Regions from separate parts of the Roseibium sp. HPY-6 genome, predicted to be linked through region 2. Evidence: riboswitches for the same ligand, from Rfam matches in the RefSeq annotation. Region 2 holds a riboswitch; the other holds the start of a gene.
What was found. A riboswitch is a leader RNA that binds a small molecule or an ion and turns the genes downstream of it on or off. The one in region 2 is predicted to bind thiamine pyrophosphate.

Region 1: it holds a riboswitch for thiamine pyrophosphate, as region 2 does, so the genes downstream of both, ABVF61_RS10265 (ABC transporter permease) here and thiM (hydroxyethylthiazole kinase) in region 2, are expected to answer to the same signal.

What each region holds. Positions count from the first base shown of each region.
Region 1 covers NZ_JBEWCD010000001.1:2,210,388-2,221,858, forward strand. The annotation lists gene ABVF61_RS10225 (DUF1134 domain-containing protein) at 1-433, shown strand, start outside; gene ABVF61_RS10230 (hypothetical protein) at 561-1,886, shown strand; gene ABVF61_RS10235 (DeoR/GlpR family DNA-binding transcription regulator) at 1,948-2,730, shown strand; tRNA gene ABVF61_RS10240 (tRNA-Glu) at 2,793-2,868, opposite strand; gene ABVF61_RS10245 (hypothetical protein) at 3,033-3,389, opposite strand; gene ABVF61_RS10250 (RluA family pseudouridine synthase) at 3,388-4,413, shown strand; gene rpoH (RNA polymerase sigma factor RpoH) at 4,593-5,483, shown strand; gene ABVF61_RS10260 (ABC transporter substrate-binding protein) at 5,602-6,543, opposite strand; gene ABVF61_RS10265 (ABC transporter permease) at 6,566-7,321, opposite strand; TPP riboswitch at 7,545-7,651, opposite strand; gene ABVF61_RS10270 (hypothetical protein) at 7,731-9,560, opposite strand; gene ABVF61_RS10275 (adenylosuccinate synthase) at 9,815-11,107, opposite strand; gene ABVF61_RS10280 (MFS transporter) at 11,304-11,471, opposite strand, start outside.
Region 2 covers NZ_JBEWCD010000001.1:789,109-800,579, reverse strand. The annotation lists gene ABVF61_RS03810 (xanthine dehydrogenase family protein molybdopterin-binding subunit) at 1-1,776, shown strand, start outside; gene sbmA (peptide antibiotic transporter SbmA) at 2,048-3,307, shown strand; gene ABVF61_RS03800 (hypothetical protein) at 3,637-4,050, opposite strand; gene ABVF61_RS03795 (Lrp/AsnC ligand binding domain-containing protein) at 4,085-4,321, opposite strand; TPP riboswitch at 4,454-4,564, shown strand; gene thiM (hydroxyethylthiazole kinase) at 4,632-5,405, shown strand; gene thiD (bifunctional hydroxymethylpyrimidine kinase/phosphomethylpyrimidine kinase) at 5,447-6,253, shown strand; gene ABVF61_RS03780 (TRAP transporter substrate-binding protein) at 6,255-7,367, shown strand; gene ABVF61_RS03775 (OmpP1/FadL family transporter) at 7,861-9,192, shown strand; gene ABVF61_RS03770 (SDR family oxidoreductase) at 9,253-10,032, opposite strand; gene ABVF61_RS03765 (UDP-2,3-diacylglucosamine diphosphatase) at 10,200-11,003, shown strand; gene ABVF61_RS03760 (glycosyltransferase family 4 protein) at 11,000-11,471, shown strand, end outside.

The sequences.
Region 1 (11,471 bases), 1.4 Mb from region 2:
TTCTGTATCCGGTGGACTGGCCTCTGTTATCGAACGCGCCTTTTCCAGATACGGGGAGCCCAACGGCTACATACTCGGCGAAGAGGGATCAGGCGCATTCGTTGCCGGAGCGCGCTACGGTGAAGGTCATCTCTACACGCGTAACGCGGGCAATCACAAGGTTTTCTGGCAGGGTCCCTCGCTTGGATGGGACTTTGGTGCAGATGGCGCGCGGGTGATGATGCTGGTCTACAGCCTGCCCACAGTTGACTCCATTTACGATCGCTTTGCGGGTGTCAACGGGTCTGCCTATCTGGTCGGCGGAGCAGGAATGACGGTCCTGCTCAGGAACGAAACGGTCCTCGTTCCGGTGAAAGCGGGCGTCGGCGCGCGCCTCGGGCTGAACATGGGTTACCTGAAGTTCACACCCAAACCTACATGGAATCCGTTCTGATTCGGGTCAATGAACGCAGCCTGCAACACGTTGTTCTGAAGATCGCATGCGCTGACCGCTCTTGGCGGCAGGCCCTGTGTCGTCTAATGATTATGTATGGACTTGGGAGAACGACCGGGAACATGATGTGATTGAAGCGGTAATGTATATTGCACTGGGGTTTTGTACGGCCGGTCTGATCGGCCTCGCAATACTGCCTGCCTTTTACCGCAGAGCCGCCCGATTGACTGAAGAAGCCCTGCGTGCGGTGAACCCGTCGAGTTACGCCGAAGTGAGGGCCGCACAGGATCAGGCAAGGGCACGGCACGCGATCGAACTCCGGCGCGTGGAACGTCAGCTCGATGATGAGCGAACCAAAGCCGCCAAGCACCACCTTGAAGCATCACGGTTGCGCACGGAAATCGACGTGATCACCCGCACGCACAAATCCCAGGTTTCGGATCTTGAATCCAAACTGGGCTCCCTGCATGGCGATCAGAAGGCCGTCGACCTCCTCACGGCCGAAGTGAAAGTCCTGAAGGAAAAACTCGCGGAAACCGAAAAGGCGCTCGCCGAGAGCTGGAAAACGCCAGCCGACGCCAACGCGGAAGTCAAACCAGACGCCAAAACCGATGACAACAACGACTGGCTGCCGGCGGCCGACACGATGGCGCTCGCAACCATCACCGGTCTGGAAGCGGAAGTCGCGACATTGAAAGCACGGCTTGCGAAATACGATCCTACCGTCGCAAGCGAAATCGAAGCTGACCAGAAAGATGGCAGGAAAACGCGTCTTTCCGAGCTCGAAGCTCAGCTTGTCGATACAGAATCGAAATACGTCACCGCGCAGGCAGAGGTAACGCGCCTGTCGCTGCTCCTTGAAAATGATGGGCTGAAATCGGACCGTCAGGATGAGGCCCTCACCGAGGAACTTGAAGAGCTCAAGAGAGTAAGTGTTCAGCAGAAAGCCGAGCTGACAAGCAAGGACCGCGCCCTGGACAGGTTGTCCGGGCAGATCGAAAAACTTCAAAAAGATCTCACCGGAACTCCTGCGCTTGTTCAGTTGCGGCAGGAATTCCGCGCACTCGCCGACAAGCTTGCGGGACCGGCAGCGGCGCCTGTTAACAAGGAGAAAACGACCAAGCCCGTGGAGACTTCTGCACCCGAGAGCGAGAAGACCAAGAAGCGGACCCAACGCGTGACGGTTCAAACGGATAAGTCCAGGAAACCGGCCTCAATCAGGGTGAAGGCAACCAAAATCAGGACAGCACCGAAAGAAGAGGCCGCACCGAAATCTGCGGACATCGCTTCAGCGGCTGAAGCTCTCGTCAGCAGAATTGTTGCCTCAAATCGCAAGAACGTGGCTGAAGAAGAACCGTCGACACCCAATTCGGCGGATGCAGAGACCGGATCCGGCCCGGATACCGGCGCGAAAAGTAAGTCCAGCAAACACAAAAAGAAAGATGTGGCTTGATCTTAACGGGTTGGATCGGTCACTAAGGTGAATGAAACGACACCTGATGAGCTTGCTTTAGATGCTGATTGAACGTCACAATTCCATTCTGGAACTTGCCCGGCAGATGGGACGTGTAAGCGTCGATGACCTTGCTAAACGGTTCGATGTCAGTCCGCAAACGATCCGAAAAGACCTGAACGAGCTGTGTGATCGGCGTCTTCTGGCCAGAACGCATGGCGGCGCGCTCCTGTCATCGGGAATCGAGAATGTCGGCTATGAGGCACGCAGGATTATCTCCAGCAAGGAAAAGGCCGATATCGGCACACGCGTTGCCTCGCTCATCCCGGACAACACCTCCATTTTCATAAACATTGGTACGACCACGGAAGCCGTTGCCCAGGCGCTGCTGCAGCATCGCGGACTGATGGTGATCACGAACAATATCAATGTCGCCAGCCTAATGCGTGGCTACACACAGATAGAAGTGGTCATAGCGGGCGGTGTGCTGCGCCACTCCGACGGCGGTATTGTCGGCGAAGCTGCTGTCGACTTTATGCGTCAGTTCAAGGTTGATTTCGCGGTCGTCGGTGCTTCGGCCGTTGATGCTGACGGCTCACTTCTCGACTACGACTATCGGGAAGTGAAGGTCACCAAAACTATCATGGACAATGCCCGCCATGTCATTCTTGCGGCCGACAGCACAAAATTCGAGCGTACAGCACCGGTACGGGTCGGCCATTTGTCTCAAGTGACGACATTCGTGACCGATCACTGTCCTGATCCCGGCTTTGCACAGATTGCAAGAGAAGCAGAAGTCGACTTGATCGAGACGGGACTTCAGTCCGACGAAACCTCCCTTTGAACAACCGGACGTGACAAACGCTGCAAGGCGTTAAACCGGAAGTATTTTCGAAGGGAAGGAATTGGCACGCCCAACGGGACTCGAACCCGTGTTTCCGCCGTGAAAGGGCGGCGTCCTAGACCGCTAGACGATGGGCGCGCACCGCTTGGAAGCTCATTGCTCCAAGCCAAGGATCGTGCGTATAAGGCCGCAGACCTGAAGACGCAAGCCTTTTTTTCGTGATTTGGTGCACCTGCCGCTCACACCAACAAAAATGGAACTGCAAGCCGCAACACGCATGGGCAAGCCGGTAACGGCCCCCCTCACCTGGCGACAAAATCCGTTCGACCGATCTCGACCCCGGTTGAAGGATCAATGCGCAAAAGGGCGGTTTTGCTGCCCTCCCGCACCAGAACATAAACGATTCCGTCCGAAACCGTTGCCTGAAGCACCTCTGCCTCGGGGCCGACAACGATCGTCGATGCGAAATCATCTGCGGATACGTCTGTGGAACCGGAGTTGATCTTGTAGAGAATTGCTGCAAAGACAGCGATCAAACCCGCAAACATGATCAGAAACGATCCGAGCAGCAAACGGCGCAGTTTTGACTGAAGACGCTCTGCCATCGGATCGAGCGGCGGTTCATTCTGGTCCTCATCCCGAAAATTAGGGTGTGACATGACAAACAGTTCCCACGAAGATCCGGCCGACCTGGACGCGGATTTCAGATTGACAATTGACGCAAGCGATTCCGGAAAGCGGCTCGATGCAGTGTTGGCGGCGCATGTTGATGCGCTTAGCCGCAACAGGATCCAGTCCCTCATCAAATCCGGAGACGTCACCGTCGGCGGCGCGAAAATAGTGGAACCGAAATACCGGGTCAATGAAGGGAATGCCGTCGTCCTGATTCTTCCTGAGCCTGAAGACCCGGAGCCTGTGGGCGAAAACATTCCCATTGCGGTGGTCTACGAGGACGAACACCTGATTGTCATCGACAAGCCAGCCGGGCTGGTGGTTCATCCCGGCGCTGGCAATTGGACGGGCACTCTCGTGAACGCCCTTATCTATCACTGCGGCGACAGCCTCTCAGGAATTGGCGGCGTCAGACGTCCCGGGATCGTGCACAGGATCGACAAGGATACGTCCGGTCTGCTGGTTGTCGCAAAGACCGACCTCGCGCATCAGGGACTCGCCGCGCAATTCGCCGATCACGGCCGGACGGGGCCATTGGAACGCGCGTATGCCGCGCTGGTCTGGGGTGCCCCGTCCAATTTGAAAGGCACAATTGACGCAAACCTCGCGCGATCCCAGTCGAACAGGCAGAAAATGGCGGTTATCAAGACAAGCGGCCGGCATGCGGTGACGCATTGGCAGGTCAAGGAACGGTTCGGGCCGGCGGAAGAACCCGCCCTCGCCTCTCTGATGGAGTGCCGTCTGGAAACAGGTCGGACGCATCAAATCAGGGTCCATATGGCCCATATCGGGCATCCGCTGATCGGTGACGGAGACTACGGGTCCGGCTTCAAAACCAAGATAAATCGCCTTGAGGAACCTTTGAAAAGCGTCGTCAGCGGCTTCGAGCGACAGGCACTTCACGCCGGATTGCTCGCTTTCGAGCACCCCGTAAATGGCAAAACTTTGCGCTTTGAAAGCCCATATCCGTCTGATTTCGCAAATCTTTTGTCTGCATTACAAAATTTTTAGGATGGTTTTCCGATTTCTTGTCATGCAATCGGCTATTTCCAACCTATATTAGAATCTCTTGTGTGCCTTAACGGACACGATTCCGCGTCCGCCTCTTCTCTGAAACGGCTTGCTTGCGTAAATTTTCGGAGCAACGGGAGAATGAGGGGATGTGAACATTACGAAAGGGGGTGCATGCTATGGCCCAAAACGTACCTACTCTCACAGCCGGGGAAGGCGGTCTTAGCCGATACCTGGACGAGATTCGTAAGTTTCCCATGCTGCAGCCGCAGGAAGAGTACATGCTCGCCAAGCGCTACAAGGAGCATGAAGACCCTGAAGCTGCCGAACGCCTCGTAAATTCTCACCTTCGTCTCGTCGCGAAAATCGCGATGGGTTATCGCGGCTACGGCCTGCCGATCGGCGAAGTCGTATCGGAAGGAAATGTCGGCCTCATGCAGGCCGTGAAACGCTTCGAGCCCGACAAGGGCTTCCGGCTTGCCACTTACGCCATGTGGTGGATCAAGGCGGCTATTCAGGAATACATCCTGCGCTCCTGGTCCCTCGTGAAAATGGGAACGACGGCGAACCAGAAACGTCTGTTCTTCAACCTGCGCCGCCTGAAAGGCAAGATCCAGGCGTTGGACGAGGGCGATCTGAAGCCTGATCAGGTCAAGGAAATCGCAACGCGTCTCGGCGTTTCCGAGGAGGAAGTGATATCCATGAACCGTCGTCTCGGCGGCGATGCCAGCCTGAACGCACCTGTGCGTGCTGAAGCCGATGCAGGTGAATGGCAGGACTGGCTCGTCGATGAAAGCGACAGCCAGGAAACGCTTCTGGCCAACCAGGAAGAGCTGGACATGCGCCGCAAGCTGTTGAGCGACGCCATGGGTGTCCTGAACGACCGCGAGCGCCGTATCTTCGAAGCACGCCGGTTGGCGGAGGACCCGATGACACTGGAAGATCTGTCCGGTGAATTCGGTGTGAGCCGCGAGCGCGTCCGTCAGATCGAAGTGCGCGCCTTTGAAAAGGTTCAAAAGGCCGTGCGCAACAATGCGCGTGCCCAGGAGCACCAGCAACCGGTTGCCTGAGAACAGTGACGCGAAAGCTTGAAACAAAAAACGCCGGAGACTTCTCCGGCGTTTTTGATTTAGCGGCGCAACGATGGGCTCAAGGCGCTGAGCACCCTTGCGGATCCAAACCGAGCGTTCAGCGAATCTCGACCGCATAGGTCTCGACAGGCACAACTTTGCTGATCAGTCCCGCTTCTGCCATGAACTCTGCAAACCGCTGATAACGTCCTTCGTCCAGAGCACCCGGGCGCTTTGCAAAACGAGGCAACGTGTCCGCCCAGGCCCGTTTGTTGAGCTCGTCATTCAGGTGCGGATATGCCTCGATAAATGCAATCCAGGCTTCGTCCGGGTGATTGGTCAGGTAGATCGTTGCCGCCTCGACGGCTGCCAGAAATTTGGCGAACCGCGGATCGCCGGTCTGGTCCTTGTTCACCACGTAGATCAGTTCATCGAAAATCGGCACACCGTTTTCTTCAGGGAAAAATGCAGTCCCTTCCTTGCCTTCAATCTCGATCTGCGTGAGTTCGAAGTTACGGTAGGCTCCGATAACCGCATCCACCTGGCCCGACATGAGTGCTGGCGACAAGGCGAAATTGACGTTGATCAGTTCCACGTCATCAATCGAAAGGTCGACAGACCGCAGCATCTGGCCCAGCATCGCATCTTCAAAACCGGAAACGGAAAAGCCGATTGTCTTGCCTTTAAGGTCCTTCAGGTCTTTGATCGGCCCGTCTTTCAGAACGATCAGGGAGTTCAGCGGGGTTTCGACGAGTGTTCCGATCCAGGAAACGGGCAGCCCCTCTTCGATATGCGCATGAAGTGTCGGTTGATAGGAAATCGCAATGTCACCCTGACCGGCGGCAACCAGCTTTGGCGGCATCGCAGGATCAGCCGGCTCGATCAGTTCCACTTCCAGGCCTTCCGCTTCAAAGAACCCTTTGGTTTGAGCGGTTATTACCGGAGCATGGTCGGGGTTTGTGAACCAATCCAGCAGGACAGTAAGTTTCTCCGCGGCATGTGCCGGTGTCCCGGCGAGCAGTGCAGCCGCCATGGACAGGGACAGCAAGGTCTTCTTCATTCAATCCTCCAGAGTTCGGCGGTCAGTCTTCGACCTGCCAGGGAACAAGAATTCGGGTGAGATGTTCGACGGCGTAGCGCATGGCCAGAACCATCAGCGCCAGCAGGATCACAGCAGCAAACAGGACATCGGCATTGCCGCGGGCATTGGCCTGCAACATGATGAATGCGAGCCCTCCCTTAGCACCGGCCCACTCGCCCACAACGGCTCCGATCGGCGCAAAAACAGCAGCGACGCGGATCCCGGAAGCGAACGCAGGCAGCGCAGCGGGAAGACGAAAGACAACAAGCTCCTGAAAGCGCGAGACCCGATAGAGCCTTGCAAGATCGGACAGGCCGGGATCGAGGCGTCGCAACCCGTCATAAACGGTCGACGTAACGGTGAAAAAGATGACCAGAATTGCCATGACGATTTTGGAAGACATTCCAAAGCCGAGCCACAGAACCAGAACAGGTGCGATGGCAAAGACAGGCAGTGCCTGCGTCACCAGAATTGTCGGCATCACGACGCGTCCGGCAAGCGGGAACAGCCAGACCGCAACGGCTAGCATCGAGCCGCACAAGACGCCAAGTACAAAGCCGATAATCGTTTCTGAGGCAGTTATCCCGGCATGATGCAGCAAAAACGGTGCGTTTTCAGGGAAGGTCTTCAGGACTTCCAAAGGACCCGGCAACATGAAGGATGGCGGTTGAAAAACCGCGACCAGAAGGCCCCATATACCAAAGACGACAAATGCTGAAAAAAGGAACTTGGACGTAACGGATACAAGCGCTTTCATGCACGCCTCCCGGCTGCATTCGGCACAATTTGACCCATTTTCAAGGCAGCTTGTCGTTGTAGACAAACAGACAGCCGCCGCTGCAGACCAGAACGCATAGGATCTCCCGTCCCGGGACCGGAGCATCGCGTGCAGGTTAACGAACACACTTATGCGCCGGCACCTTTGGCGCAATCAACGTTCAACGGTTGATCTTGCCGAAAATGACAATGGAGATCCGGGAATAGGCTAAGGATTCCGTCCCTTCGCCGGCATGACCCGGATCAGGTTCTAAGGGTTCGGCTGATCGCCATCTCAGTTCCGAAATTCGGAACACCCCTCGGACCAAGGCGGAAGATGCCTTGGTTGATCAGAAAAGGCAAGTTGTACGACGACAACTTTTTTGGTCAAACACGACACAGGCCTGAATTTAGCCGGCTTGCCAAGCAGAAACCGCCTTTTCAACAGCGTCAGCGCCGACTGCGCCTTTTTCCAACGTGAGAATACCGCGTTTGCCATTCTCATAGAGCATTGGAATGTCGATCCAGCCCCGCTCGCGCAAGAGGGCAAGATTGCGCTGCTGCTCGTTCGGCAGGCTTGAAAGGGCAATCCAGAAAAACCCTGGCTGTACTTTCACCGACGCACCGATCAGGGCGTCGCCCCGTGCCTCTTCCGTCGGTTTCATGACCAGGCCGGGAACATTGACGACGTCGCCTGCAGCAAAACTGTCCGGGAAATCGTATTTGATTTCGACGAGATGGCTGGCAGGCAGAGACGTGTCGTCATTCGGCTTGATGCGGATATCAACCTTGACGTCCCGCTCGGGAATATCGATCGACGCTGTCAAAATGGATTGTTGCCGTCCATCCAGATTGGTTTCTTCGGCAACACCCCAGACAACGGCTCCCTGGGAAGCGGTGCCCGCCCCTCCTGCATCTTCGCCTTCTTCGTAAAGGATTGAACGCTGTGCGGCTCCGTCGGCTCCTGTCAGTCCCGCCGGCGGGTCTTCCGGAGCAGCTGTTTCTGGCTCGATTGCAGCCAGGTTGTCTTGCGGCACCGCGGCCGGTTCGGTGGTTTCCGCACCCGTAGGCGCGGTGACACCGGATTGTGAGGCCTGAGGCTGAATGAGCGTCGGAACGGCCTGAGTATCGGACGTAATCGGCGGTTGAGCAGGCGCTGTTACAGGCTCATTTGTTTCAGGATTGATTGTCGTCGTGGTAACGGTTCGCGCATCCGGTGCGATGACTTCGTTTTCTCCCCCGTCCAGAAGCCTATCGGTATTCTTTGAACCGGGATCCTCATCTGTAACCTGGCCGGTGTCGGGTGCAGTAACTGGAGCGTTGGATGGGGCTGTATTTTCGGCTTGTGTGGTTCCTGGCTCGGTGTCCTGACGATTTACGGAGACAAGATCGCCCAAGGGCAGGAAATAGTAAGCTCCTGCTCCAAGAAGAGCGAGGACGAGTATGAGCGCAAGCGCGATCGGAACAACCCGACTCGAAGAAGAAGAGCTGCGCAAAGCGTCAGAAGCCGACGGACGCTCGCGTTTCGCCCGCACTTTCGCCGGAGCACCCGTGGCGATGTCCTGATCGGGGCCAACTATCTCCTCAGTCGCATCCGTCTTTTTTTCGTCTTCGAACAATCCATCGTCGGAAGGTGCGGTCTGATCGAAAACCGGTTCCTGGCGTTGTGGCTCTGCCGTCACCGGCTCCGTACCAGAGACAGGTACGACTGCTTCTTTGGCCTGTTGGACGGCCTGATTTGCCGCAGTTCCGAGTGCTTCCGCCTCCGTCAGCGTGTCCTGCAACGGTGAGGGAATGTCTTCCGGATACTCGCTGACGGCCTCAGCCGCCGGTTCCGGTATCACCTTGTCCGCTGGCGGCAAATCGCTGCTTTCTGGCGCAACGGAATGATCCGGAATCGGGTCTGCAACGACTGGTACGGCAGCGACCGGATCCTCAGCAACAGGTGTCTCATCCGGTTGCGGAGCTGGTGATGGCGGCTCAACTGCCGGTGCCGCAGCAACAGCAGCAGGTGTCAGTCCGAGGCTTTCGCGTGCGGCCTCGGCTTCGACCTTCCGAATAGCTTCTTCAAGGCGGAGTTGCTCCGCAGTGATCTCCGACGGAGAAAGCGGAGGTTCATAAGCTTTGAGCTGATTGACGATCGCGTTGCGCGCCCGGCTGTAAACACTTCGACGGGCAGCACCATTGCTTTCGGGCAAAGACGCGATCGTTTTCTTCAAGATTGAATAGTAATCAGCCATCTTCCTGCCTACCGGCCAATTGCATGGGATCTGTCTGCAGGCCTGAGGTTTGTAATCACATCAGGCTTATAGCAAGTTTTTGAAGAAGGATGCCAATTCTTCATGCTTGCCCAAACAGAAATCCCTGCACAGCTTATGTTTACCACAGTCAATCGGACGAACTGCAAAGTTGCGTCCAAGAACACGCATATGGCGAATCGTGATTCGCGAACCGCCCCTTCCCCCGTAATATTGAGCTTTTTCAGCTGCAGATCTCAATCCTGGAAAGGATTCTGCACAAGAATTGTGTCATCACGTTCCGGGCTCGTCGACAACAACGCTACCGGTGCGCCGATGAGTTCTTCAACGTGACGCACATATTTGATTGCCTGCGCCGGCAACTCACCCCAGGTGCGAGCACCTTCAGTGGATTCTTTCCAGCCCGGCAGCGACTCATATATCGGCACGACCCGCTCTTGTGCCCCCTGCGACGCCGGAAGGTAGTCGATCCGCTCGCCATCGAGCTCGTAGCCGATGCAGATCTTGATTTCATCCATCCCGTCAAGAACATCAAGCTTGGTCAGTGCGATGCCGTTGATGCCCGATGTGCAGACAGTCTGTCGAACCAGAACAGCATCAAACCAGCCGCACCGCCGGCGGCGTCCGGTCACCGTCCCGAATTCGTGGCCGCGTGTTCCCAGAAATTCCCCGACTTCGTTTTCCTGTTCCGTCGGAAACGGCCCTTCGCCGACACGGGTCGTATAAGCCTTTGTAATACCGAGAACAAAATCGACCGATCCCGGCCCCAGTCCGCAACCGGTCGCTGCCTGGCCCGCAACGGTGTTCGAAGAGGTGACGAACGGATAGGTGCCGTGGTCGATGTCCAGCAACGCGCCTTGCGCGCCCTCGAACAGGATGCGTTTTCCCTGACGCCGCAAATCGTCAAGCAGATACCAGACCTTGTCCATATAGGGCAGAACCTTGTCCGCAACGCTGGCAAGCTCGTCATAGATCGCCTGGGCGGAAATCTCGTCCTGCCCGAGCCCGCGGCGGAGCGCATTGTGATGGGTCAGGAGCCGATCGATTTTCGCGGGCAGCGTGGTCAGGTTCTTCAAGTCCATAAGACGAATCGCACGGCGACCCACCTTGTCCTCGTAGGCCGGTCCAATGCCTCGCTTCGTAGTGCCGATCCGGGTCCCGCTGTTGGAGTTTTCGCGCAAAGCATCCAGCTCGCGGTGAAGAGACAGAATAAGCGTTGCGTTTTCGGCAACGCGCAGGGTCTCCGGTGTCACCACGACACCTTGTCCACCAAGCCGTTCCACCTCCTCGGCCAATGCATGCGGGTCGAGGACAACACCGTTGCCGATCACCGACAGTTTGCCCGGGCGCGCAACACCGGACGGCAAGAGAGAAAGTTTGTAACTCACACCGTCAATGACGAGCGTGTGTCCAGCGTTGTGACCGCCCTGGAACCTTACGATGACATCGGCCTGTTCCGACAACCAGTCGACGATCTTGCCTTTGCCTTCGTCACCCCATTGCGAACCGACAACAACCACATTCGCCATCTAATCTTTGCTCTCCTGAAAGCAGATTCTGTAGCACCGGTATGTATCCGGTGTGCAAACACGACAAGCCCCGGCAAGTCGACCGGGGCAAACGGCGCGGACTATAGACAGGTTTCCCCGCGCACGCGAGTCTCCGCGAACAGTTTATGACGTGCCGGTGTATATTTAAGCACCGCTTATAGGCCCGTCTTTGACCTTATTTGGGCGCAGGTGTGTTCTCGTCGGATTTTTCCCCGCGCGCCAGCTTGTAAATCATCGGCGATGTCCGTAGCAACCAGACGAACCGGCGGCGATTTTCGACAGGGACGGCTTCACGGCGGAACATCCGGACGATAATGAAAAAGACCAGCATCAGGTGCAGCGT
Region 2 (11,471 bases):
GAAGACAAGACCGAAGCAGCTTTCGCGGAGGCTGACACAACCGTCTCCATCGAAATCGTGAACAACCGCATTGTCGCAAATTACATGGAGCTGCGCGGCTGCGTTGCCGAGTACAATTCGGACACGGAGCGCTACAAGCTGACCCTGGGGACGCAGGGCGGGCATGGGATGCGGGATGTCATCTGCAAGGTGCTCGGCCTGGAAAAGGACCGGATCCAGGTTGTCACCCCGGAAGTTGGTGGTGGCTTTGGCACCAAAGCGTTCTGCTACCGCGAATATCCGCTGCTGATGATTGCTTCTGAACGGCTCGGCAAACCCGTGCGTTGGACCGGGGAACGCATGGAGCATTTCGTCACCGATGCCCATGGCCGTGACAATCTCAGCGCTGCGGAGCTAGCCCTCGACAAGGACAGCAGGATACTGGGTTTGCGGGTGCATGTGAAAGCGGCCATGGGAGCTTACCTCAGCCAGTTTGCCCCGTTCATTCCCTGGGTAGGGACGGCCATGTCCTCCGGCCTCTACGACATTCCGGCGGTTTTTGCCAAAACCGAGGGAGTTTATATGCACAACGTGCCGACGGATGCCTTCCGGGGGGCAGGGCGGCCTGAAGCTGCCTACCTGATTGAACGGTTGATGGACAAGGCCGGTGAGGAAACCGGCCTCGGACCGATCGAAATCCGCAAACGCAACTTCATCAAACCGGAACAACTGCCCTACACGACACAGACCGGCCGTCTTTATGATACCGGCGATTATGGCGGACACCTGGACAAGGCAATGCAAGTCGCCGACTGGGCGGGCTTCGAGGCAAGGCAGGCAGAGAGCGCCAAGTCCGGAAAATACCGCGGCATCGGACTGTGTTCCTATATCGAGGCCTGCGCCTTTGCCGGCGGTGAGGAAGCAACCGTCGAACTTGGAAAAGACGGGAACCTCACGCTCCTGATCGGAACTCAGACAAACGGCCAGGGCCATGCAACGGCATACAGCCAGGTCGTTGCCGAAAAGTTCGGCGTGACGATCGATGAGGTCGAAGTGATCCAGGGTGACACCGATCGTGTTGCAAACGGGGGCGGTACAGGTGGCTCCAGATCGATCCCGCTCGGGCTGCCTTCGGTCCGCGATGCCAGCGATACCCTGGTCAAGAAGATCAAGGAACTGGCCGCAGACAGGCTGGAGGCCGGCGTGGAGGATCTTGAACTGGACAGCGGCGTCGTGCGCGTTGTCGGGACAGATCAGCAAGTCACGCTTGCCGAAATCGTTGCTGCTGGCGGTGAGACCCTGTCAGCGCGCGAGGAAGTCAGGCAAAACGAGGCAACCTATCCCAACGGAACCCATATCTGCGAAGTGGAGATCGATCCTGACACCGGTGATGTTGCATTGCTGAACTATGTGATTGTCGACGACTTCGGCGTGACGGTGAACCCGATCCTCCTGGAGGGGCAGGTGATTGGCGGGGCGGCGAATGCCGTCAGCCAGGCACTCTGCGAATACACGGTCTATGACGAGGATGGACAGCTTCTGACTGCGTCGTTGCTCGATTACCGCCTGCTCAGGGCGGCCGACCTGCCTGACATACACTTCGAAACCCGCAACGTTCCCTCCACAACCAACGCCATGGGTATCAAGGGCGCCGGCGAGGCAGGAACCATCGGCGGCTGCGCTGCGGTCATGAACGCCGTGCAAAAGGCGCTGAAAGATGGCGCTGGCGTTACAGAGCTGATCGATATGCCGGCAACACCGCTCAGGGTCTGGGAAGCAATCGAGACCGCGAAATAATTCTGTTACTCAATTATTGGAAAGGCGCTTGAAACGGCGCCTTTTCGAAAGTTCCCAAAATTAAAGGCTCAGGTTTATTCAAAGCTCTTGTTGTAAAAGCACAAATTACTCCTACCCTGGGCACCAGCAACTTCAGATAAATGTGGGGCTCGCAATTTCGTGTCTGTGGTTTGTTTGAAATTATCGTTTTAATCAGCATCTTCTTGCCGCAAATTGGCGTATGACGAACTGTTCGTTCGATTGACGCAAACCAGACAGCAGGTTCCTATCCTTGTTCCAGTCCTTTTTTCCAAACCCGAAGCTATTCTTTCTGTCAGCCATAGTGTGGACCGCAGTTGCCGTCATTGTCTGGTACGGTTTTGCGTCCGACCTGAGTGGCCCCTTGGGATTTGGGGCGACCCCTGCAGGTGAACCGCCGGTCATCGGACTCGGTCATTTCACGACGCCGGAATTCATGTGGTTCTACGTCTACTACGCACTTTTCACTGCCGCATTCGGCGCTTTCTGGTGGTGGTATTCGAAAGCACATACCTGGCAGGTCTGGTCGATCTGGGGATCTTCGCTAATCATCTTCATGACGTATTACGACGTTCAGGTCGCTGTCGCGATCAACAATTGGCGCAGGCCCTTCTTTGACACCGTTCAGACCGCGCTGGACGAGAGCGCCCGCGTTGTCACCGCCGACGAATTCTATTCCCTGCTGTTCATCTTCTTCAAGATCACCTCGGTCTGGGTGGTTCTCTATATTCTCAAACGCTTCTTTGTCAGCCACTACATTTTCCGTTGGCGTACGGCCATGAACGATTACTACATCGCCAAGTGGAACAATGTTCGCCACATTGAGGGTGCCTCCCAGCGTATCCAGGAAGACACGATGCGGTTTGCCGCGATCATGGAAGGCCTGGGTGTTGCCCTGATCGACTCCCTGATGACGCTGATCGCCTTCCTTCCAATTCTGTTGGCCCTGTCCGTTCACGTCACTGAGTTGCCGATCGTTGGAGAAATACCGGCGCCGCTGGTTACGGCGGCGATTTTCTGGTCGATCATGGGAACGGTGGTTCTGGCGGCGGTCGGTATCAAACTGCCCGGGCTCGAATTCCATAACCAGCGCGTTGAGGCAGCCTATCGTAAAGAGCTTGTCTATGGTGAGGATCACGAGCACCGTGCGGAGCCCGCTAAAGTGACCGAGCTGTTCGGGTTCGTCAGAAAGAACTATTTCAGGCTCTATTTCAACTACATGTATTTCAATCTGTTCAGGGGCTTCTACCTTCAGGCTGATAACGTTTTCGCCTATTTCATCCTGATCCCGACCTATGTGGCGAAAAAGGTGACCTGGGGTATCGTCCAGCAGATCCTGACGGCGTTCTCACAGGTATCGAATTCGTTCCAGTTCCTGGTCAACTCGTGGCCGACAATCGTTGAACTGCTTTCCATCTACAAGCGTCTGAAAGGGTTTGAACAGGCGATTGCCGAGCGCGAAGCCATGATGCTGCGCGGGGAACTGGAGCCGGAACCGGCAGCCGGCGAGTAAAGGTTCGCGAAACAGGATTGCAAAAGGCCAACTGCCTCAGTTGCCGGCCCGCCAGTCCCGGACCGGAATGACGGCATGCGCTGTTCCTTGGGATCTCGTTGATACTCGATTCAGCGCTGGCGGTCTGTTGCGGGCACAGGCTCGCACTCGACCGGACCAAGGCGCGGGGAGCCTCGACACCGACACATTCACGAGATCATGCGGCTTTTGTCCACGCAAGGCTGTCGGCCTCGTTGGAAAAGACCGGTTGGGCGAGGATAGCGAGCTTTATGGCGCCGTCCCGGTTTCAGCGTTGCGAGACCGGGGTGACGCGGTTTTGAGCCAAGGGACTACTGAGGCTTGTACTGGAACGTTTCGACCGGGCTTTTTGAACCGTCTGGATAGATCAGCTGAACACTGATGGATTGGGTCGAGCCGGCGGGGAGTTCAATATAAGGCTTGTCCTTCAGCACTGCGTTGGGATTGTCGGGATCGCATTCGGCCAATTCCCACATCTGGTCCAATGGTCCGCCATTCAATCCGTAAAAAACGTAGTCGATCCCGCATTTCCAGGCTTCCAAATGCGTGAAATAAATGAGCTGCTGTCCTTGCCAGTCGCGAAACGATACCCAGCTGGCCTTGGTCATATCGAGGATCTGCTTGATCTGTTCGGGCGGCATTGCCTGCGCGTGCGCGCGTTCAATGTCGGACAGGGGCAATATGCTCAGGCTTGCGGCCAAAGTGGCCAAGATCAGAGAGCGCATCAGTCGTCTCCAGTATTGTAATATGTCAGGGGCTCTAAAATGCCTTGAAGGTAATAATCGTCTTGGTGTCCTGTATGCCGCCGATCGGGTGGACCTTTTCGTTCACGAAATGACCTATGTCAGCACCGTCGTCGACGTAGAACTTCACGAGGAGGTCGTAGTCTCCGCTGGTGGAATAGACTTCGGAGGCGATTTCCGCATCGGCGATGGCGTTGGCGACCTGATAGGTCTTGCCGAGCTGGCACTTGATCATCACGAAAAACGGAACCATGCGTCACTCCGGAATTTTTTTGCATAAGAACAGACAAGGACATCGCCTATCTCATCGCCGCAGTCAATTGCTGAAAAGCGGCACAGGCCTGCTCGGGACTTGCATTCAACACGCTGGCTTGCTAGCAGTGCTGGCATCTCATGGGGGTGCCCGACGACGATTGATCGGGCTGAGAGGCACACGGCCAACTCCTTGAACCTGATCCGGTTGATACCGGCGGAGGGAGTTGAGATGAAAACGTTGAGGCGTTCGGCTTCGCGCCTTCCTTTCATCCCTCCGAAAACAATAATTCCGTTGCCGGAGGAGATGCATGAGCCTGTCTGTTGCCGCGTCCACACAACAGCTTACTGCCGAAACAGTGTTCGAGCTGCTTCAACGCGTGCGCGAACGTGCTCCGCGCGTGCACGCAATAACCAACGCTGTTGCCCAGACATTTACAGCCAACGTGCTGCTTGCGATCGGAGCCGTTCCCTCCATGACGATCTCAGTGGAAGAGGTTGCCGGCTTCGCATCGAGTGCGGACGCGTTGCTAATCAATCTGGGTACGCTGGACACAGCACGGCGTGATGCCATTCCTATAGCGATCGAAGCTGCCAAGGGGGCCGGGCGGCCCGTCAGCATCGACCCTGTGTTTGCCGATCGGTCCACCGTGCGTTGTGCCTACGCCAAGACACTCATGGCGTCCTGCCCGGATCTTGTACGTTTGAACGAGCGGGAACTGGACGCGCTGTTTCCGCAGCGGGCTGACGTTGAGGCGATGATCGCCTCAGGAACGGTGTTGGCCGTTACAGGTGCAGAGGACAAGATAGAGAGTGTGAATGAGGATTTCCGACTTTTGAATGGTCATCCTCTAATGGCGCGCGTGACCGCAACGGGCTGCGCCGGTGGTGCAGTGCTTGCAGCGTTCGCAAGTGTGGAACGCGACATCGCTCTGGCGGCGGCATCCGGCCTTTCGGTCTTCAACATTGCCGGTGAGATTGCCGGTGAGCGCGCGGCCGGCCCGGGAAGTCTCGTGCCGGAGCTGCTGGACGCGCTCTACACGATGACAATCCGCGATATCGAAATCCGATTGAAAACCGTCTGAACGACTTTGTTCAAACCTTTTTGCAAGACCAGGAGAACCTTATGACCGCCATCGCGGTGACCATAGCAGGGTCAGATTCCGGAGGAGGGGCCGGTATACAAGCCGATCTCAAGACATTTTCGGCCAATGGGGTCTATGGTGCCAGCGTGTTGGCGGCATTGACAGCACAGAACACGCGCGGTGTAACCGCTATTCACGATGTGCCGCCGGACTTTGTGCGTGCGCAGATCGACGCCGTCTATTCCGACCTAAAGGTCAATGCAACGAAGATCGGTATGCTCGCAAGTTCACCAATCATAGGAGCCGTGGCAGAGAGGCTAAAGGCCAACTCGACCGGCCCGGTCGTGCTTGATCCGGTGATGGTTGCCGCTTCGGGTGACCCCTTGCTCGCTGAAAGCGCCGTTGAAAGCCTTATCGGCGTGCTCCTGCCTCTGGCGGATGTGGTCACGCCCAATCTTCATGAAGCCGCCCGCATGCTGAAAAGCGAAGTCGCAACTAGCGAAAGCGAGATGCAGTCGCAGGCTGAACAGCTTTTGCGCCTGGGCGCACGATCGGTTTTGCTGAAGGGTGGTCACGGCGAGGGTGCGGACAGTTCGGACCTCTTTCTTGATGCCACCGGCGGTGCGACCTGGCTTCGCGACCGACGCATTGCAACAGAAAACACGCATGGAACAGGTTGCACGCTGTCCTCCGCCATCGCGGCAGGTCTCGCTAGGGGGGAGGACCTTGCGCTCGCGATTTCGCAGGCGAAGCAATATGTGCACGGGGCGATTGCAGCCGCAGATGAGATCGAGATCGGGTCGGGCCACGGCCCAGTCCATCATTTCTACAAAGTCTGGAGCCGTTGATATGTCAGAAATTCGCGCAAAGCGTGATAACGACCTGAGCCGGAGAGCATTACTGGGTGGTTCCGCCGTTGCTGGCGGAGCTGCGCTCGCCGCGCCCGCACTGGCCCAGGACAAGGCCACGATCGAATGGAAGATGGTGACGTCCTGGCCGAAGAACCTGCCTGGACCTGGTGTGACCGCGCAAAGAATTGTCGACCAGGTAGCCAGAATGTCCGGCGGCCTTTTCCGTATCCGTCTCTATGCGGCTGGTGAACTGGTACCGGCTCTCGGCGTTTTCGACGCCGTTTCTGCCGGCACCGCGCAAATGGCCCACACGGCGTCGTTCTTCTGGCAGGGCAAGATACCTGCATCGGTATTCTTCACTGCTATTCCGTTCGGGCTCTTGCCGCATGAGCACATTACCTGGATTGAACGAGGTGGCGGGCAGGCGCTCTGGGACGAACTCTATGCGCCCTTCGGTGTGAAACCGGTCATGGCCGGAAACACCGGGGTCCAGATGGGTGGATGGTTCAAGAAAGACATCAACAGTCTGGATGATCTCAGCGGATTGAAGATCCGGATGCCAGGGCTTGGCGGCGAGGTGATGCGCAGGCTCGGTGCAACACCCGTCGGGCTGCCGCCGGCGGAGCTGTTTCAAGCGCTGCAGTCCGGTGTGCTCGATGCGACCGAGTTCCTCGGTCCCTGGTCCGATCGCGCGATGGGCTTTCACAAGGTCGCCAAGAACTACTATTCGCCCGGGTTTCATGAGCCCAATGGCACCGGCGAAGCGCTCTTCAACCAGGTCGCATTGGAAGGGCTTCCGGAAGAGTTGCGTGCCATCGTTCTGGAGGCCTGCCGCGCGGAAAACGGAAGAGCGCTTGCAGAAAGCGACTGGGAAAACGCAGGCAGTCTGAAACTGCTTCAGGAAGAAGACGGTGTGACCGTCAAAGCTTATCCCGAGGATGTGCTGGAAGTTCTGCGGACAACGGCAGCAAATGTTCTTTCCGAGTTCTCGGACAAGGATGCGATCGGCAAGCGTATCTATGAAAGTCATCTCGCTGCACGGGCGCGTCTTGCCCCGTGGAGCGATGTTGCCATGCGCCGTTTCCTGTCCGCGCGCGACACTAACGCCTGAGCTTTTTGTTGGCGCACCGGGCTTGCAGAGCGCGGTGCGCCGGTTGTTTTTCTGCTTCGAATCTGCAGGAAAACGCTTCTGAAACGGCGCAATTTTACTGAATTTCAGCACATTTTCACGGAACGGACCGGCGTGCCCCCTCGCATGAGCGTATTTTCCATGCACATGCCGTATCGGAATGTGTGGCAATGCAGCAACGATCGCCGACAATATTACGTTAAAGGAAACCGGACGAGTTTATGCCTATTTTTTGTGCATTTTTGCGGCGATGTGTCGGTACCGTGACAAAGCTCCTGAGAACAAGACCTTTTTGTCGCGTTTTGAGTCTTTGCCTTACCTTTAATGTCTGATTGGTGCGTTATATTGCATTGCAGCATGATGAATTTGCGGTTGCCGTCCCTTATTTCTTCGCTTGCAACAGATCCCCGTCTTGGAAAATCCTATCAATCGAAATCAAAATTCCTCCGTCGGGAGGGGGATGGGAGAAAACACCATGATGTGGGCAAATAAAAAGACGTTTCTGTTCGCTTCCACTGCGCTGGCACTTTCGATGGTCGCCGGCGCTGCACATGCTGGCGGCTTTGCGCTGAGGGAGCAAAGTGCATATTACCAGGGGACATCGTTCGCCGGTAACGGAACAAGCGGGGAGACAATCTCGTCGATGTTCTGGAACCCGGCAACAATCACGGCTGCTGGAAAGGGATTGACCTTTGAGTCGCACAGTTCCTTCATCGCGCCTCAGTCAGACCTCAATGGCGTATTTACCCCGCAGGGCACTGTAAATACGCTTACAGGCGGGTTCGGTAGGAGCACCGCTCCCAGTGGCGACATTGCGTCGAACGCCTGGATACCTTCTACCTATACGAGCTATGGGTTGACCGATAAATGGTACTTCGGTCTTGCAATAAACACCCCCTATGGTTTGGCAACAAAGCCGGAGCAAAGCTGGGCAGGGCAGTATTACTCGCGGTCTTCCGAAGTGTTTTCCGTCAATGTCAATCCAACCGTTGCCTACAAGGTCAATGATATGGTCTCGGTGGCGGCGGGGTTGCAGGTTGAGTATCTGCAAATCCGGCTGAAATCGGCTTATCCCCTTGCGGCGTCGCTCACCTCTTCGGTGCCTTCAACTGAAGTCAAGGGTGGAAGCCTCGGCTTCGGTGCAACGGCCGGCATCACTATCAAGCCCATGGAGGGTACGGAAATTGGTGTCGGTTTCCGGTCCGCCGTTTTCCATAGCCTCGATGGTCACTTCATCAATCCGGCGTCTGTACCGGCTGTCGGCGTGAGTTCCAGCCGCACGGGCATTGAAGCGAACGTGATCCTTCCTGAGATGGTAACGATCTCTGCGAAACAGAGGATCACCGACAAATTCAGGGTGCTCGGTACTGTTGAATGGACAAACTGGAGCAGGCTTGGCACGGTGCATCTGTCGTCGACCGACGGAACAACAACAAATCCGACCGGATTACCGGATCTGGCCTTCAATTATGAAGATGGGTGGTTTTTTGCTGTCGGCGGTGAGTACGACTTCAACGACCAGGTGACGCTCCGTGCCGGTGTCGCCTATGAGCTTTCACCGATCGATGAAGATATCCGCTCAACACGGCTCCCAGACAATGACCGGTTGTGGCTTTCTGCCGGCGCGACCTGGAAACCCAGCGAACATCTTGCGTTCGATGTCGGGTACTCACACCTGATCCCCGCAGACACGCAGATAAACATCGGCCCGGGCCATCAGGACTACAACGCGAATATCGGTACCTACACCGCCGATGTTGAAAGCCAGGTGAACATCATCTCAGCATCGTTGCGCTACAAGTTCTAACAGCTTGACAAAGCAACATGAAAAGGCCGGGGCATTGTCCCGGCCTTTTGCGTCCTGGACTTAGAATGCCGCCGGATAGAGCCCGCCATCCATTAGAAGGTTCTGGCCCGTGATGTAGCCGGCGTGCCGGGAACACAGGAAGGCGCAGGCCTGACCGAATTCCTCGGCATTTCCAAAGCGTCTGGCGGGAATCTCCGCAGCCTGTTGCGCCCTGATTTCCTCCAGACTTGTCCCCGACTGTTGCGCGGCCCGTTCAAAGCCACCCCTCAGCCGGTCCGTATCCATCTTGCCGGGCAGAAGGTTGTTGATGGTGACGCCGGACGGCGCAAGCTGCCTGCAGACACCGGCGAGAAAGGCCGTCAGGCCTGCGCGGGCACCGCTCGAAAGGTCCAGACCTTCGATCGGCATCTTCACCGAGAGCGACGTTATGTTGACGATCCGGCCGAAGCCGCGCTGCTGCATGGCGGGAGCAACCGCCTTGATCAGTTCGATCGGCGTGACAAAATTCTGGATTGCGCCTTCCAGAAGTGCGTTGCGGTCAAGTTCCGTATAATCCCGCCTCGGTGGGCCGCCATTGTTATTGATGAGAATATCCGGGTCTGGGCAGGCTGCCAAAAGCGCGTTCTGGCCTTCTTCCGTCGACACATCCGCCGCGACGCTCAGAACAGAAACACCATACCGGTCCTGCATGGCAGAACGGGTTTCTGCCAGTACCGCCTCGTTGCGGCCGTTGAGCACAATGTCGCAGCCCGCTTCTGCCAGAGCTTCGGCGCAGCCGCGTCCCAGTCCTCGGCTGGATGCGCAAACGATTGCCTTTTTCCCTTTTAGGCCCAAATCCATAGAGTGTCTCCTCGTATGCCGCGCGGGAAAGGTGAAGGTGCGCTGGCGGGTTGTTGTATGGGGGAGTGGTTGAAATCGAACGCTCCCTGTGAAGTCACCATAGTTGTCATAATAATGAAACTTGAATCGCGTCTATAGCGCACCTAATGGGAATATGGAGAAATGCCATGTCCACCGCAGAGGCATCGCGTCACTACCGGACCTTGTTTATCTCAGATGTTCACCTGGGCACACGAGGGTGCCAGGCGGAACTGCTGCTGGACTTTTTAAAGGACAACGATGCCGAGACCATCTACCTGGTCGGTGACATTGTCGATGGTTGGCGGTTGAAGCGGTCCTGGTACTGGCCGCAGCTTCACAATGACGTTGTACAGAAAATTCTCCGAAAAGGGCGTAAAGGTGCGCGGATCTTTTACATTCCTGGCAACCATGACGAATTTCTGCGGAACTTTCTCGGCACGCATTTCGGCGGTGTGGAAGTGGCCGACAGCATCGTACATGAAGCCGCGAACGGAAAACGCTATCTTGTCATACACGGCGATCAGTTCGACGTCGTGATGCGTCACGCCAAATGGCTCGCATTCTTCGGTGACAAAGCCTATGTGACAGCCCTTGGAATAAACACCTGGGTCAATTTCTTTCGCCGCCGTCTTGGCTTGACCTACTGGTCACTGTCGGCCTGGGCCAAGCTCAAGGTCAAGAATGCCGTGAGTTTCATTGGCAGGTTCGAAGAAGCACTGTCGGATGAGGCGCGCCGGCAAAGCGTGGACGGTGTGATCTGCGGTCACATCCATCACGCGGCCAATCGGGACATGAACGGTATCCACTACATCAATACGGGCGACTGGGTGGAAAGCTGTACAGCCGTCGCAGAACATCATGACGGTACGTTTGAGGTGATCCGATGGGCGGACCAGACTCAAACCGAAAACGTGCCGGCGAAATCCAAGGAAGATCCGGTTGCCGCATGAGTTCCATCCTGATCGTGACGGATGCCTGGCGTCCGCAAATCAATGGTGTTGTCAGGTCGATTGAACGAACGGCCGAAGAACTGGTTGCGACCGGTGCACGCTTGGAGTTTCTCACACCCCAGGCTTTCCGGACGCTACCTTGCCCGACCTATCCTGAAATCCGCCTTTCGTTGACGCATCGGGGTATCGTTCGCCGCATGATGCGGGAATTCGATTGCGAGCACCTGCATATTGCCACGGAAGGTCCTTTGGGATTTCTTGCGGCAAGCGTTGCGAAGAAAGCCGGGCAGCCATTTACGACGAGCTATCACACGCGATTTCCCGAATATCTTTCAGCGCGTCTTCCCGTGCCGCTTTCCTGGTCCTACAGCTGGCTCCGCAGTTTCCACAATTCCGGTTGCGGTTGCATGGTGGCAACGCGCTCGCTTGAAAACGACCTGCGCGCACGCGGTTTTAAGAACCTTATGC